3 regions of the Brachybacterium sp. SW0106-09 genome follow, and region 2 is predicted to be linked to each of the others. Evidence: riboswitches for the same ligand, from Rfam matches in the RefSeq annotation. Region 2 holds a riboswitch; each other region holds the start of a gene.
The links. Region 2 has a riboswitch for thiamine pyrophosphate ahead of Y09_RS07035 (YkoF family thiamine/hydroxymethylpyrimidine-binding protein). Riboswitches for the same ligand answer to the same signal wherever they lie in the genome.
Positions count from the first base shown of each region.

Region 1 (4,701 bases), on a different contig from region 2:
TGCCGCCGGTAGTAGAGCATCATCCCGATCGACAGCGCCGCGCCCGCGACGAACAGCGCCCGCCAGCCCCAGGCCGCGTACTGCTCCGGCCCGAGGGCCGCCAGCAGCGCCGCGACGGCGAAGGCGATCGTGGCCTGCGCCCACGGCGCCATCGAGAGGATCAGCCCGCTCATCAGTCCGCGCCGCCGCGGCCTCGACCACTCCATCGCCAGCGGGATCGCGGCCGAGTACTCGCCGGCCACGAAGATCCCGCCGAGGAAGCGCAGCGCCAGGATCAGCGCGACCGTGCCCGGGCCGAGCATCTGATGGGTGGGGACGAGGGCGATCGCGAGCGCGCACGCCGCGGTGCCCGCGATGGCGAGGCGGGTGGTGCGGGTGCGTCCCATGCGGTCCGCGATCCGCCCGAACACCACCCCGCCGACGGGCCGGCCCAGCAGCATCGCGACGATGATCAGCGCCGCCGCCGACGCGGTCGCCGACGGGCCCGCGATCACGAGCATCGCCGGCGCCAGCGCCGTGACCGGCAGGAACACATGGATGTTGTCGATGAAGTTCCCGACCACGCCGGCGCGCAGCGCGGCCCGGCCCTCGGGCGGCAGGGCGCGGGTGCCGGTCGCGGCGATCGAGGCGGCGGTCATCGAGTCGCCCCGGTGAGCGTCGGAGCCGGGGAGACGGCGGCGGCGTCCACACGTCGTGCCTGTTCGAAGAACTCCAGCTCGTGACGGCAGGTGAGGAGGAAGGCGCGCGCCGCCTCCGCCCGCACGGCGGGATCGGCGGTCTCGAGCTCGCGCTCGACGACGCCGAGCGCCCCGCGCACCCCCTCCACGAAGGTGGGGTCGCGGTAGGTCAGGAGCCACCCCGCGTAGGGGTGCTCGTCCGGTACCTCGGGCAGGCTCGCCCCGACCTGCGCGTACAGCCAGAAGCAGGGCAGCGCCGCGGCCGCTCCGACGGCCGTCGGGTCCCCGAGCGCCCGGGCGAGCAGGAAGTCGGTGTATGAACTGGTCACCGGGCTGACGGCCACCTCCGCCGCGTCAGGACGGGTCGCGAGCCAGCCGCGGTGGAGCTCGAGCTCGGTATCCACGCAGTGCCGGGAGGAGTCCGACCAGAACTCCCGCGCGGCAGGGTCCTCCGAGGTCGCGGCGAGGGTCGCGAGGGCGCGGGAGTAGCGCTGCAGGTAGTGAGAGTCCTGCGCGAGATAGAAGGAGAACTGCCCCTCGGGCAGGCTCCCGTCCACGAGCGCCGCCACGAAGCCGGAGCCCTCGATCGCGCCGGCGAGCGGCGCCCCGGCCGCCCACAGCGCCTCGGTCCACGGGCCGACGGGCGGGACCGAGGCGGCAGGACCCGTCGGGCCGTCGGCCGTCGCTCGGGCGGCGAGCTGGGCCGGCTGCTCCCACCGGTCCGGCACCGCGCCGCCGGCGACCCACGGCGCGGCCGATCCCGCCGCCGCGAGCCGCCGTGCCCGGTGGGCGTGGTCGACGGGGCCGTTCCCGCTCCCGACCTGCAGCTCTGCGCCGTGCAGGATCGCCTCGTGCAGCCAGTCGGTGACCCAGGCGAGCGCCGTGGCCGGGTCCTCGCCGGCGCCGAGCCGGGTCGCGAGCGCCGCCGCGAGGGAGCAGCCGGTGCCGTGCGTGCTCGTCGTGTCCACCCGCGTCGAGTGCACGGGGTGGCGGGTACCGTCGGTCCCGATCCAGGTGTTGGTGACCTCGCGGCTGTCGAGGTGCCCGGTCTTCACCACGACCGCGACGCCGGTCGCCTCCGACCAGCGGGCGGCCTGGGTGAGGGCCTCGTCCTCGTCGTGCGCGCGGGGCTCGCCGGTGAGGACGGCGAGCTCGTCGATGTTCGGGGTGACCACGGTGGCGAGGGAGCAGAAGCGGATCATCGCCTGCTCCGCCTCGGGCTCCAGCAGCCTGTCGCCGCTGGTCGCGACCATCACCGGGTCGACGACGAGCACCCGCGGCGGATGGGCGGAGAGCCAGGTCCGGACGGCCTCGATGATCTCGGCGGTGCCGAGCATGCCGGTCTTGACCGCCTCGAGCTCGACGTCGTCGCAGACCGCGCGGAGCTGCGCGGCGAGGAACTGCGCGGGAGGGACGTGGATGTCGCTCACGCCGTGGGTGTTCTGTGCGACGACCGCGGTGACCGCCGCCATGCCGAAGCCGCCCGCGGCGGTGATCGATTTGAGGTCCGCCGCGGTGCCGGCGCCGCCCGTCGGGTCGGTGCCCGCGATCGAGAGCACTCGCGGGGCCGACGGCGCGGGGCGGTCGGGTGCGGGATGGCCCGTTGCGGGATGGCCGGACGCGGGCCGGCGGGTGGCGGGCCGATCGGGCGCGGCGGCGCGGGGGAGGGCAGCGGGAAAGAGGGTGCAAGGATCCGAGCTCATGCGGACATCCCTTCGCTAGTACGAACTAGATCAGGTTCCACGGGTGTGATCTCAGCGCCTCGGGCGCACCCCGTGTCCAGCGGCCGAGTGTAGGCCAGGCGGCGGGGAAGGGGCCGGGATGTCCGGAGCCGATGCCCCTCTACCGCAGGGGTCCGACAGACGAGGCGGCCCCTCGGAAATCTGTGGATGGCATTGTGGAAAACGAGGAGCTGTGGAGGAAAGGTGAGGATCGAGAGCCGCATTGCGCTCGAGATCCGCCACTCGATCAGAAAGTTATCCACATATTCTCTGTGGGCCTTTCTTCTGTCGGTGTCGGTCCCTAGTCTGAAGGGGTCGGATCGAGAAGGGCGGTGCATCGACGCATCGCCGACGCGGACGGGGAGGAGGGGCCGATGGGCATCACGCAGCCGGAGCATTCGCCGGGCGATGAGATCGCCGACGGCGCACGCGACGCGGTGCGTTCCGAGCGGTCGGATGCCGCCGCCCCAGATACCTCCGCGTGGGAGGTCTCCCTGCCCTCGGTTCCCGCCTCCTCGCCGGTGGTGACGGCATCGCCGTCGGTTCCTGCCGCCACCTCCCCGGACCCCGTCGACGATGCCCTGATCGCGTCGCTTCCTGCACGTTTCCGCCGGGTCGGCGCACGCCAGGCTCGTACTCGTGACGCGCTGCCCGATCTCGGCGGCTGCGCCGACGACCCCGCCCTGAGCGAGGCCGCGCAGCGCGTGTGGGATGCGGAGCGCGCCACTGCCCTCGCGCTCGCGGCGCAGTACCGCGCCCTCGCCGCCCTGCACGAGTTCGAGGGCGAGTACGAGGACGCCTGCGAGCTCGACGAGGTCGAGACGCTCCGCGCCGCACTCGGCCTCCGGGTCACTCGCAGTGCCGCGAGCTGGCGACTGCGCGACGCATACCAGGCCGTGAACCATTTCCCGCGCACCCTCGAGAACCTTGAATCCGGGAGCATGCCGTCGGCGTGGTTCCAGAAGATGCTGAAGACCTCGCAGAAGCTCTCCGAATCCTCCAGGAGGGATCTCGATGCCGTGATCTCGACATGGTCCACGGATATCAGCCCGGAACGATTCTTCACGCTCCTGCGCGCCCTCATCGAGCATCTCGCCGAGCGCGAGAGCCGTCCCGATCCCGTCGCCGCGCTCGAGCGCACCGTCGAGCTGCTTCCCGGCGCGGAGGCCGGCACCGGGACCCTGCGGATCACGGGCCCGATCCCCGAGATCCTCGCCCGGTGGAAGTCAGTCGACGAGTCCGCCCGCGCCGTCCAGGCGGCGCAGCGTGCGGCGCTCCGCGACGGCACACCGATCCCGCACGACCCCGACGGCGTCGTCCTCGAGACCGGCAGGGCCCTTCCGCTCACCCGGCTGCGCTACGCCCTGATCGGTACCGCCGAACTCGACGTCGACGGGGTCGCCGTCCCCGCCGAGCGGTTCCGCCTCAACGTCACGGTGCCCGTGCTGACCCTGCTCGGCGCTTCCGACCAGCCCGGCATGCTCGACGGCGTCACCCCGCTGCCGCCCTCGATGGCGCGTTCCCTCGCCGGCAGCTGCACCGTCTGGCACCGCGTCCTCACCAGCGCGAGCAGCGGCGCCTTCCTCCCGCTCCCGGCCGACCGCGTCATCCCCACCCCCGCGATGCTCGAGCACCTCCGGCTCCGCAACGGACAGTGCGCCGTCCCCGGATGCACGCGCCCCACCTCCTGGGCCTCCGAGTGCGACCACATCGAGGAGTGCCTGCGCGGCACCCCGGGCGAGGGCGGCGCCACCGAGGTCGAGAACCTGCACCTCCTGTGCTGGCAGCACCACCTCGACAAGACGAACGGCCTGCTGGACCCCACCCGGCTCCCCACGCAGGCAGGCGAGCCAGGCCGCACCCGCTGGACCGTCGGCCACCACGGCGACGCCGTCACTGTCCTCGACGACCTCGACCACGCCAGCCTCGAGATGGTCGAGCTGCTCACCGCCGCCTGGACCGGATTCCTGCGCGGCACCCACGCCGGCAGCCCCGCGACCAGCCCGAACAGCCCACCGGAGCATCCCGCTGACCGGCGCGTGCTCACCACACCGGTGGCCGGGGAGCCGACCCTGCAGACCCAGGCGCCGCCCGGACCCCCGCCCACGGCGGACCCACGCCCTCACCGAGGCTCGCGGCACATCCCGGACCCGCGGACTCGCGCGGAACCTCCGCCGCGCCCTGCCCCGAATCCCGATGCTGCCCCGCCGACCGCGACGACCTCGCGCGGCGAGACTCCGACACCGCGTGCCCAGCTCCCGGAGCCCCCGCCGGAGGGATGGGGCGACCACGGTCCGCCGCCC
Region 1 covers NZ_BCAK01000056.1:3,556-8,256, reverse strand. The annotation lists gene Y09_RS15045 (MFS transporter) at 1-638, opposite strand, end outside; gene Y09_RS15040 (bifunctional hydroxymethylpyrimidine kinase/phosphomethylpyrimidine kinase) at 635-2,380, opposite strand; TPP riboswitch at 2,371-2,463, opposite strand; gene Y09_RS15035 (HNH endonuclease signature motif containing protein) at 2,773-4,701, shown strand, end outside.
Region 1: another riboswitch for thiamine pyrophosphate. It lies ahead of Y09_RS15040 (bifunctional hydroxymethylpyrimidine kinase/phosphomethylpyrimidine kinase); the one in region 2 lies ahead of Y09_RS07035 (YkoF family thiamine/hydroxymethylpyrimidine-binding protein).

Region 2 (4,701 bases):
TGTCTCACTCTCCCGGTGCGAGGAGGCCGCCGCCGACCTGGTGCTGCTGAACCCGCCCTTCCACGACGGCACCGTGGTCGACGCGACGCTCGTCCAGGGCCTCCTCGACGCCGCGGCCCGCGTGCTGCGTCCCGGCGGGCAGCTGTGGTTCGTGCACAACTCCCATCTGCGCTACCGGCCGGAGGTCGAGGCTCGCTTCGGTGCCGTCCGCCAGCGCGCCCGCGACCGCCGCTTCACGGTGCTGAGCGCGGTCAGGGCCTGACGGCGCCGACGGCTCCCCGGGGAGGACGGCCCTCCCCGGGGAGGACGGCCAGGGACGACGAGAAGGGCGGGACCATGAGGTCCCGCCCTTCCGGTGTCGTGCGTCGGCCCGAGGCCGATGCCGTGATGTCGCCGCTCAGGCCACCATGCTGCGCAGCACCGAGCTGAACATGGTCAGTCCGTCGGTGCCGGTGCGGGTGCCCGCGCCGGGCTCGTCGGGCCCGAAGCCGGGCTCGACCGCGTGCTCCGGGTGCGGCATGAGGCCCACGACGTTGCCCGCGGCGTTGGTGACGCCCGCGATGTCGTGGCGCGAGCCGTTGGGGTTCTGCTCGAAGCCGGCCGGGCCGTGAGTGGCGCCGGCGGCGTAGCGGAAGACCACACGGCCCTCGTCCTCGAGCTGGGCCAGGGTGCGCTCGTCGGCCACGTACTGGCCGTCCTGGTTCTTCAGCGGGACCCGGATGACCTGGCCGGCCTCGTAGCCGGAGGTCCAGGCGGTGCGGTTGTTCTCCACGGCCAGCGGCTGGTCGCGGCAGATGAACGCACGGTGCGCGTTTTTGATCATCGCGCCGGGCAGCAGATGCGTCTCGCAGAGGATCTGGAAGCCGTTGCAGATGCCGAGGACGGGCATGCCGCCGTTCGCGGCGTCGACCACCTTGTCCATCACGGGGGCGAAGCGGCTGATCGCCCCGGCCCGCAGGTAGTCGCCGTAGGAGAAGCCGCCGGGCAGCACGACCGCGTCGACCTCGTGCAGCGAATCGTCGCCGTGCCACAGCGCGACCGGCTCGGCGCCGCCGAGCCGCACGGCGCGCAGCGCGTCGCGGTCGTCGAGCGTGCCGGGGAAGGTCACCACACCGATGCGCATCAGGCCGCGCCCTTCGCGGAGGGGTCCTCCACGTCGATCGAGACGACGTCCTCGATCACCGGGTTCGACAGCAGGGTCTCGGCGGCCTCGCGCAGGGAGGCGAGCACCTCGTCGGTGACCTCGCCCTCGACCTCGAGCTCGAACCGCTTGCCCTGGCGCACCGAGGCGATGCCCTCGAAGCCCAGGCGGGGCAGCGCGGCGGCGACCGCCTTGCCCTGCGGGTCGAGGATCTCCGGCTTCGGCATGACGTGGACCACGACACGTGGCATGGGGGCACTCCTGAGGGGACGTGTGGCGCGCGCGGCGGCGTGCCGGGGGCTGGTGCTCGGGCGCGGCCCGAGGGCCCCATCGTACCGAGGAACGCGGCCGTGCCGACGGGGCGCCCACGGCGGTGTCCTCCCGACCGGACGCCCCCGCGGCCCTGGCACGTCCCGGCCGACGGGGACTAGGTTCGAGGCACGCGACCTCGACCCCCGGGAGGACCCGATGAAGATCCGCCACCTCGTCCATTCCTGCCTGCTCGTGGAGACCGCCGGGCGACGCCTGCTCGTGGATCCGGGCGGCTTCAGCGCCGATGCGGTGCGGGGCCTGGGCGCCGAGGAGCTCTCGAGCCTCGACGCCGTGGTGATCACCCATCAGCACCCCGACCACGTCGACCCCGCGCTGCTGGGCGAGGTGCTCGCCGCCGCGTCCGACGCCGAGGTGATCGCCGAGCCGGAGACCGCCCGGGTGCTCACCGCCGCCGATGCCTCCGACGGCGGCGACGAGGGGAGCGGCGGGCCCCTCGTCGCGCAGGAGCGGGTGATCCCGCTCGCGGCGGGGGAGGCGCACCGCTTCACGCCCGTCGGCGACCACCCGTCGCTGCGGCTCGAGGCCGTCGGCGGACGCCACGCCATCATCCACCCCGACATCCCGCGGATCGGGAACTGCGGGATCGTCCTGTCCGCCGGGGACGGGCCGCGGCTCGGCATCACCGGGGACTCCCTCGAGCCGGTCCCCGAGTTCCACGGCATCGACGTCCTCGCCTTCGCCGTCACCGCGCCCTGGTCGAAGATGTCCGAGACCATCGAGTTCCTCCGCGCCGTCGGCCCGCGGCTCGCCCTGCCCGTCCACGACGCGGTCGCGAGCGACCTCGGACGACCGATCTACCTGCGCCAGGCCACGAACCTCGCCCCCGAGGGCACCGAGGTGCGGGACTGGCCGGAGGACGGCGTCGTCGAGGTCGCCGGGAGCTGACGGCGCCATGTCGCACCGGGCCGAGAGCGAGCGCCGCCTCGAGGAGGCGCTCGCGGCGACCGACCGGCAACGGTTCCTCCCCGAGGAGCTGCGGCGGCTCGCCGGCGAGGACCGGCCCCTGCCGATCGGTCACGGCCAGACGAACTCCCAGCCCACGACGGTGCGGAACATGCTCGCCCTGCTCGACGTGCGACCGGGGCAGCGAGTGCTCGACCTCGGCGCGGGATCGGGATGGACGACGGCGCTGCTCGCCCGGCTGTGCGGACCGGAGGGGAGGGTGATCGGCGTCGAGCGGCGCGCCGAGCTGATCAGCCCGGCCCGGGCCGCGCTCGCCGGGACAGCGGACGCGGGGACGGCGAGTGCCGAGATCCGACTCGCGCACCCCGGCGTGCTCGGCGCGCCGGAGGGCGCGCCGTACGACCGGATCCTCGTCTCCGCGCAGGCCGACGCCGTGCCGCGGAGCCTGATCGCGCAGCTCGCGGACGGCGGCGTGATGGTGATCCCCGTGCGCGAGCGGATGCTGCGCCTGGAGCGCCGCGGCGAGGAGGTCGCCGCGAGCGAGCACGGCGCCTACGTCTTCGTCCCCCTCGTCGAGGACCCGCCGACGACCCGCTGAACGCAGCGCCGGACACGAGGAGCGTGCGCCGGACCGGACCGGTATGGTGCGGGGCGTGCACGGGAGTCCGGTAGGCCGGGCTGAGAGGGAGTACTCGAACTCCGACCGTAGAACCTGATCCGGATCATGCCGGCGCAGGGAGCTCCGCCGAGCGATCGTCGCCGCGCGCCCGTGCCCGTACGAAAGGCATGGACCGTGACCTCATCGCCCACCGCCCCCACCGCGCCCGCCCCCTCCGGCGGCCCGGCCGCGACCCCGCTCGGCTTCGGGGTCGGCGCCCGCGTCACCGCCGCCGTGATGAGCGAGGACTACGCCCGGATCCTCGAAGGCGTCCTCTCCCGGCTGGACCTCACCGGCCTCGTGCACGAGACCGGGGACGTCTCGACCTATCTCGGCGGCCACGAGGCCCACCTCCAGCGCGTCCTGATCGACCTGGCCGAGGCGCTCGCCCGCACCGGCCACCACGCGACCCTCTCCGTGCTCCTCTCGCGCGGCTGCCCCGGCGAGGTGGAATGCGAGCTGCCCGGCGGCGCGGGCCCCCGCGCGACCGAGGTGCCGCAGCCGCGGAGCACCGGACGCTTCGCGAGCGCCGAGTGGGCGCTGTACCCGCTGGCCGACGAGGTCGCCGTCGACGGCACCGCCCCCGACCACATGCGCGACATCCACGCCGCGATCGACCATACGAAGGAGCTCGGCACCTTCTGCGGCTCCGAGCACTTCGTCACCCGGCTCGAGGGCGACGCCGGCGACGTGATCGCCACCGCGCTCGCCGGCTGGCTGCTCGTCGGCCGCGGCGTCCAGCACGTCACCAGCCACCTGACGCTCTCGCTGAACAGCCCCTCGCACGAGGTGCGGGAGCTCGCGGCGGGCGCCGACGCACCGGGCGCCGACGCACCGGCCGCCGGCGACGAGGGCCGGGAGGAGGCGCGATGACCGAGGAGCACGGCACCGCCGCGCCCGCGAACGACTCCGCAGCGCCCGCCGCGGCGCCTGCCGACGCCGGCGCGACCGCCCCTGCCGGCACGTCCCGTCGCCACACCCCGCTGAGCCTGCGCGAGCTCGTGCTCGTGGTGGTGCTCGGCGTCGTGTTCGGCTTCCTGTACTGGGTGTTCGTGCAAGCCTGGAACGGCCTGGCGATCGCGATGGGCCCGGCCGGGGACCTCGCCCAGCACCTCGTGTTCGGCTCCTGGCTGCTGGTGGCGCCGGTCGCGATCGCGATCCTGCGCCGACCGGGTGTGGGGATCCTCGCCGAGATGCTCGCCGCGGTCATCGAGGTGGTCTTCCTCGGCAGCCCCGTCGGCCCCCTGCTGCTGCTCTCCGCGGCGCTGCAGGGGATCGGCTCCGAGCTGCCCTTCGCCCTGACCCGCTACCGCCGCTTCGGCTGGGGCGTGTTCGCCGCCTCCGGTGCGCTCGGCGCGGGGCTGGTGTTCTTCTGGACCGCGTACCGGATGGGCTGGTACGGCCAGGACCTGCTCGCGCTCCGGCTCGGCGTGCAGGTGCTGTCCGGGATCGTGCTCGGCGGTCTGCTGGCCCGGGTGATCGTCCGCGCGCTCGAGCGCACCGGCGTGCTCGCCGACTTCGCGATCGGTGCCGCGGGCGCGGCACGGATCCCCGAGCGCCGTGTCCGCTGAGGCGCACGCCGCGGGAGCGGCCCCAGGCCGGGTGCAGGGCCCCGAGCATCGGCAGGCCCCGGAGCAGGAGCCGGGCCCTGTGCGGGCACCGGCTC
Region 2 covers NZ_BCAK01000013.1:7,481-12,181, reverse strand. The annotation lists gene Y09_RS07060 (class I SAM-dependent methyltransferase) at 1-262, shown strand, start outside; gene purQ (phosphoribosylformylglycinamidine synthase subunit PurQ) at 398-1,123, opposite strand; gene purS (phosphoribosylformylglycinamidine synthase subunit PurS) at 1,123-1,392, opposite strand; gene Y09_RS07045 (MBL fold metallo-hydrolase) at 1,610-2,359, shown strand; gene Y09_RS07040 (protein-L-isoaspartate O-methyltransferase) at 2,367-2,975, shown strand; TPP riboswitch at 3,025-3,133, shown strand; gene Y09_RS07035 (YkoF family thiamine/hydroxymethylpyrimidine-binding protein) at 3,171-3,908, shown strand; gene Y09_RS07030 (ECF transporter S component) at 3,905-4,606, shown strand; gene Y09_RS07025 (ATP-binding cassette domain-containing protein) at 4,686-4,701, shown strand, end outside.

Region 3 (4,701 bases), on a different contig from region 2:
ACCCCATGGACGCCGCGCAGCGCCGCGAGCTCGCCCCCGCCTTCCCCTGGGACGCGTTCATCGAGGGCACCGGCGCACCGGCCACGGCCTTCGACGTGGTCTCCGTCGGCCAGCCCGAGTTCGTCTCCGCCGCCGCGGAGCTGCTGGCCGGCGAGGACCTCGCCGTGCTGCGCACCTGGCTCGCCCTGCACACCGTCTCCTCCTACGCCCCCTATCTCCCCGCCGCGCTGGTCGAGGAGGACTTCGACTTCTCCGGTCGCGTCCTCTCCGGTGCGGAGGAGCTGAAGGAGCGGTGGAAGCGGGGCGTGGCCCTGGTCGAGGGCGCGGTCGGCTTCGCCGTCGGCCGCGAGTACGTCACCCGCCACTTCCCCGCCGTCCACAAGGAGCGTATGACCGCGCTGGTCGACGCCCTGATGGACGCCTACCGCGACTCGATCAGCTCGTTGGACTGGATGACCCCGGCCACCCGCGAGAAGGCGCTCGCGAAGCTCGAGAGGTTCACCCCGAAGATCGGGTACCCGGAGAAGTGGCGCGACTACGACGGCCTCGAGCTCGTCCCCGGCGACCTCGTCGCGTCCGTCCGCGCCTCCCGTCGTTTCGAGGCGGACTTCGAGTTCTCGAAGGTCGGCGGGCCGATGGACGAGACCGAGTGGCACATGACCCCGCAGACGGTCAACGCCTACTACAACCCCGGCCGGAACGAGATCGTCTTCCCCGCCGCGATCCTCCAGCCCCCGTTCTTCGACGCGGAGGCCGACGACGCCGTGAACTTCGGCGGGATCGGCGCGGTGATCGGCCACGAGGTCGGCCACGGCTTCGACGACCAGGGCTCGAAGTACGACGGGGACGGCAACCTCGTCTCCTGGTGGACGGCGGAGGATCGCGAGGCCTTCGACGCCCGCGCCGCCCGTCTCATCGCGCAGTACTCGGAGCTCTCCCCGCGCGAGCTCGACGACTCCCACCGCGTCAACGGCGCCCTCACCATCGGCGAGAACATCGGCGACCTCGGCGGGCTCTCCATCGCGGTCAAGGCCTATCTCGCCAGCCGCTCCGAGGAGCAGGCCGCGGCCGAGCTCGACGGGCTCACCGGCCTGCAGCGCGTGTTCTGGTCCTGGGCGACCGTGTGGCGGGGCCGGAACCGGCCCCAGGAGGCGATCCGCCGCCTGGCCGTGGACCTCCACGCGCCGATGGAGTTCCGCTGCAACACGGTCGCCGGGCACCTCGACGAGTTCCATGAGGCCTTCGACGTGCGCGAGGGCGATGGCATGTACCGCGCTCCCGAGGAGCGGGTGAGCATCTGGTGAGGCCCGATGCGCCCTTCCACGTCGGGCGGACGGTGCCCTCCTCCGTGGGCTGGACCCGCGTCGTCGTCACCGTGGTGGCGGGCCTGATCGTGTCGGGCCTGCTGCTGCAGCGCGGATCGGCTCCGGGTGCGATCGCGGTGCTCGCCGCCTTCGCGCTGCTGGCGCTGTGGACGTGGATGGGCCAGGCCACCCGCTTCGTGGTCGACGAGCACGGGGTCACCGTCAGCCTCGGCGGCTTCCTCCCCCGCCGGGTCTGGCCGATCGAGGACTTCCGCACCGTGCAGCTGCGGGAGATTCCCACCGGCACCGTGGGCGTCGCCCTCGGCGGCTACGGCTGGCGGCGCGGGAGGGCGATGACCCCGAAGCCCGAGGAGCTCACCCCCGTCGGCCGGCGGAAGATCTTCACCCTCGCCGAGCAGCAGCGACCCTATCGGATGCTGGTCACCCGGCCGGGCACGAGCGTGGAGATCATCGGGACGAAGGACACCTGCTACATCCTCTCCCCCGTCGACCCCCAGGCGGCCGCCGATGCGATCGACCAGGCCATCCGTGCCCGCCGCTGAGCGTGCTCCTGGGCTAGACTGTCTGCTCGTCATCCACTGACAGGGGAGCACCGTCCGGTGCTGAGAGTGCGCCGACGGCGCAGACCCTCGAACCTGATCCGGCTCGCACCGGCGTAGGGAGTCGGGATTTCCGTGGAGCACCGCCGGTGCTCCGCGCCCCTTCCAGGACCTGGGAGGAGACGTGATGACCCGTTATCGCACCGTCGATCTGCTGGTGACCGTGCTGATCGGGGCGGCCTTCGGGGTCGCCTTCCTCGGCTACGGCCAGCTCTACACCCTGATCGGCCCGCTGACCGCGGCGTTCAAGCCTGCCGAGGGGCTGCTGGCGGGGATCTGGTTCCTGCCGGCCGTGCTCGCCGCGCTGCTGGTGCGCAAGCCCGGCGCCGCCCTGCTCGCGGAGATGGTCGCCGCCGTGCTCTCGATGCTGCTGGGCAGCCAGTGGGGCTGGGGCACCGCCGTGTCCGGTCTCATGCAGGGCGGTGGAGTCGAGCTCGCCTTCCTGCTCACCCGCTACCGGCGCTTCACCCTGCCCGTGGCGGTGCTCGGCGGCGTGCTCTCTGCCTTGCTCGAATGGGGATGGGAGAAGGTCGCCTACTACCAGGAGATGAGCTGGGCCTTCTCCGGCACGATGCTCGCCTTCTTCCTGCTCTCGGGGGCGCTGCTGTGCGGGGTGCTGGGCTGGGCGGCGAGCCGGGCGCTGATCGCGACCGGCGCGGTGGACTCCCTGGCCTCCGGCCGGGAGGCGGCCCGCGCGGTGGAGGCCTGAGCACCGGGACCGTCCCGGCGGCGCCCGTGCACGTCGACCGGCTGCGCTGGCGGCCGCTCAGCCGGCGCGAGCCGACCATCGAGGGGCTCGACGTCGAGATCCCGCCCGGGCAGCGAGTGCTGCTGGCCGGGGCGAGCGGCAGTGGGAAGTCGACCGTGCTGCGGGCGCTGGCCGGGCTGCTGGACCCCGAGGACGGGGACGGCGAGGGGCTCGTCCCCGCGCCCAGCCGGCCCGGGGAGCGGGGCCTGCTGCTGCAGAACCCGGTGCACGCCCTCGTCGGCGCGACCGTCGCCCGCGACGCCGCCTTCGGACCGGAGAACGCGGGACTGCCCCGGCCGGAGCTCACCGAGCGCGCCGCCCGGGCGCTCGAGGCAGCGCGAGTCGACCTCGACCCCGAACGGGCGCCGCTGGACGCCTCGGGCGGCCAGCAGCAGCGGATCGCGCTGGCCGGCGCGCTGGCCCTGCGCCCCGACCTGCTGCTCCTGGATGAGCCGACCTCCATGCTCGATGCCCCGACGGCCGAGGAGGTGCGCCGGGCGATCCTCGCGGTCACGGGCCGCCGCACCCTCGTCGTCGCCGAGCACCGGATCGGGCCCTGGCTGCCGCACGTGGACCGGCTGATCGTGCTCGGCTCCCGCGCCCGGGTGCTCGCCGACGGGCATCCGGACCAGCTCCTCTCCCACCGTCGCGAGGTGCTGATCGAGGCGGGAGTGCTCGAGGAGGAGGCCGCCGCCGAGGAGGCACCGGGCCCTGTCGGGCCCGGCGAGACCGTCGCCGCGCTGCGCGGCGTCACCGTGCCCGCCCGGGGACTCACCGCACCGCAGGACCTCGAGCTGCGCGCTGGGCGGCTGACCGCGCTGACCGGCCCGTCCGGTGCGGGCAAGACCTCCCTCCTGCGCGTCCTCGTCGGCGCGACGGAGCCGGGAGCGGGCGCCGTGTCCCGCCCCGAGCCCTCCCAAATCGCCCTCGTCCCCCAGGACCCCGAGCACTCCTTCGTCGCGACGACCGTGCGGGAGGAGGTCCTCGCCTCCCCCTGGGCCACGGACGAGGACCTCGCGGACGAGCTCCTTCAGCGGGCGGGCCTGGCCCCGCTCGCCGGCGCCCACCCCCACCGCCTCTCCGGCGGCGAACAGCGCCGTCTCGCGATCGTCGCGGCCCTCGCCCAGCGGCCCGGCCTGCTCGTGCTCGACGAGCCGACCGTGGGCCTGGACGCCCGGCGGCGCCGCGAGGTGCTGGAGCTGCTGCGCGAGGCGAGGGCCCGCGGCACGGCGGTGCTCGCCGCGAGCCACGACGAGCTCCTCGTCGCCGCGGCCGACGCGCGCCACGACCTGCCCGCCCCGGCACCGGACGCGGTCCCCACGCCCGCGCCCCGCCGGGTCCCGGCCGACGCGCTGAACCCGCTGACGCTGAGCCTGATCGGGATCCTCGCCGCGATCGGCTCCTTCGCCGTGCAGAGCTGGCAGGGCGGGCTGCTCGCCCTCGCCCCGACCGTGCTGCTCGCCCCGCTGGCGGTGCGGAGCCTGCGCGGCGCGGCCCTGCGCCTGCTCCCGATCGTGCTCTCCGCGGCGGGGCTCGCCTGGACCACGGCGCTGCTGGGCGAGGCGCCGGCGCTGTCCGGGGAGGCATGGCTCGTCGGCCTCAAGGAGGCCGCGCGGATCACCGCCTTCGTCGCCCCCGGGGTGCTGGCCCTCGCCTCCGTGCGCCCCACCCCGCTCGGGGACGCGCTCGGCCAGCGCCTGCACCTGCCCGGACGGCCCGTCGCCGCCTCCGTGATCGCGCTGGTGCGGGTAGGGCATCTGGGCCGGCAGTGGGCTGCGATCCTCGAGGCACGCACTCGCCGCGGCCTCGGCGGTCCCCGCTCCCCCCGGGTGCTCGCGGGCGCCACCCTCGCCCTGCTCGTGGACACGCTGCGCGGCGCCGAGCAGCAGGCCCTGGCGATGGACTCCCGCGGCTTCGCGACCGCGACGCACCGCACCTGGGCGGCGCCGAGCCCCGTCGGACCCGCGGACCTGCTGGGGGTCCTGATCGCGGCGGGGCTGCTGGTGTGGCCGCTGATCGCCGAGCTGCT
Region 3 covers NZ_BCAK01000058.1:106,568-111,268, forward strand. The annotation lists gene Y09_RS16060 (M13 family metallopeptidase) at 1-1,304, shown strand, start outside; gene Y09_RS16065 (hypothetical protein) at 1,301-1,867, shown strand; TPP riboswitch at 1,899-2,004, shown strand; gene Y09_RS16070 (ECF transporter S component) at 2,052-2,633, shown strand; gene Y09_RS16075 (ATP-binding cassette domain-containing protein) at 2,660-4,701, shown strand, end outside.
Region 3: another riboswitch for thiamine pyrophosphate. It lies ahead of Y09_RS16070 (ECF transporter S component); the one in region 2 lies ahead of Y09_RS07035 (YkoF family thiamine/hydroxymethylpyrimidine-binding protein).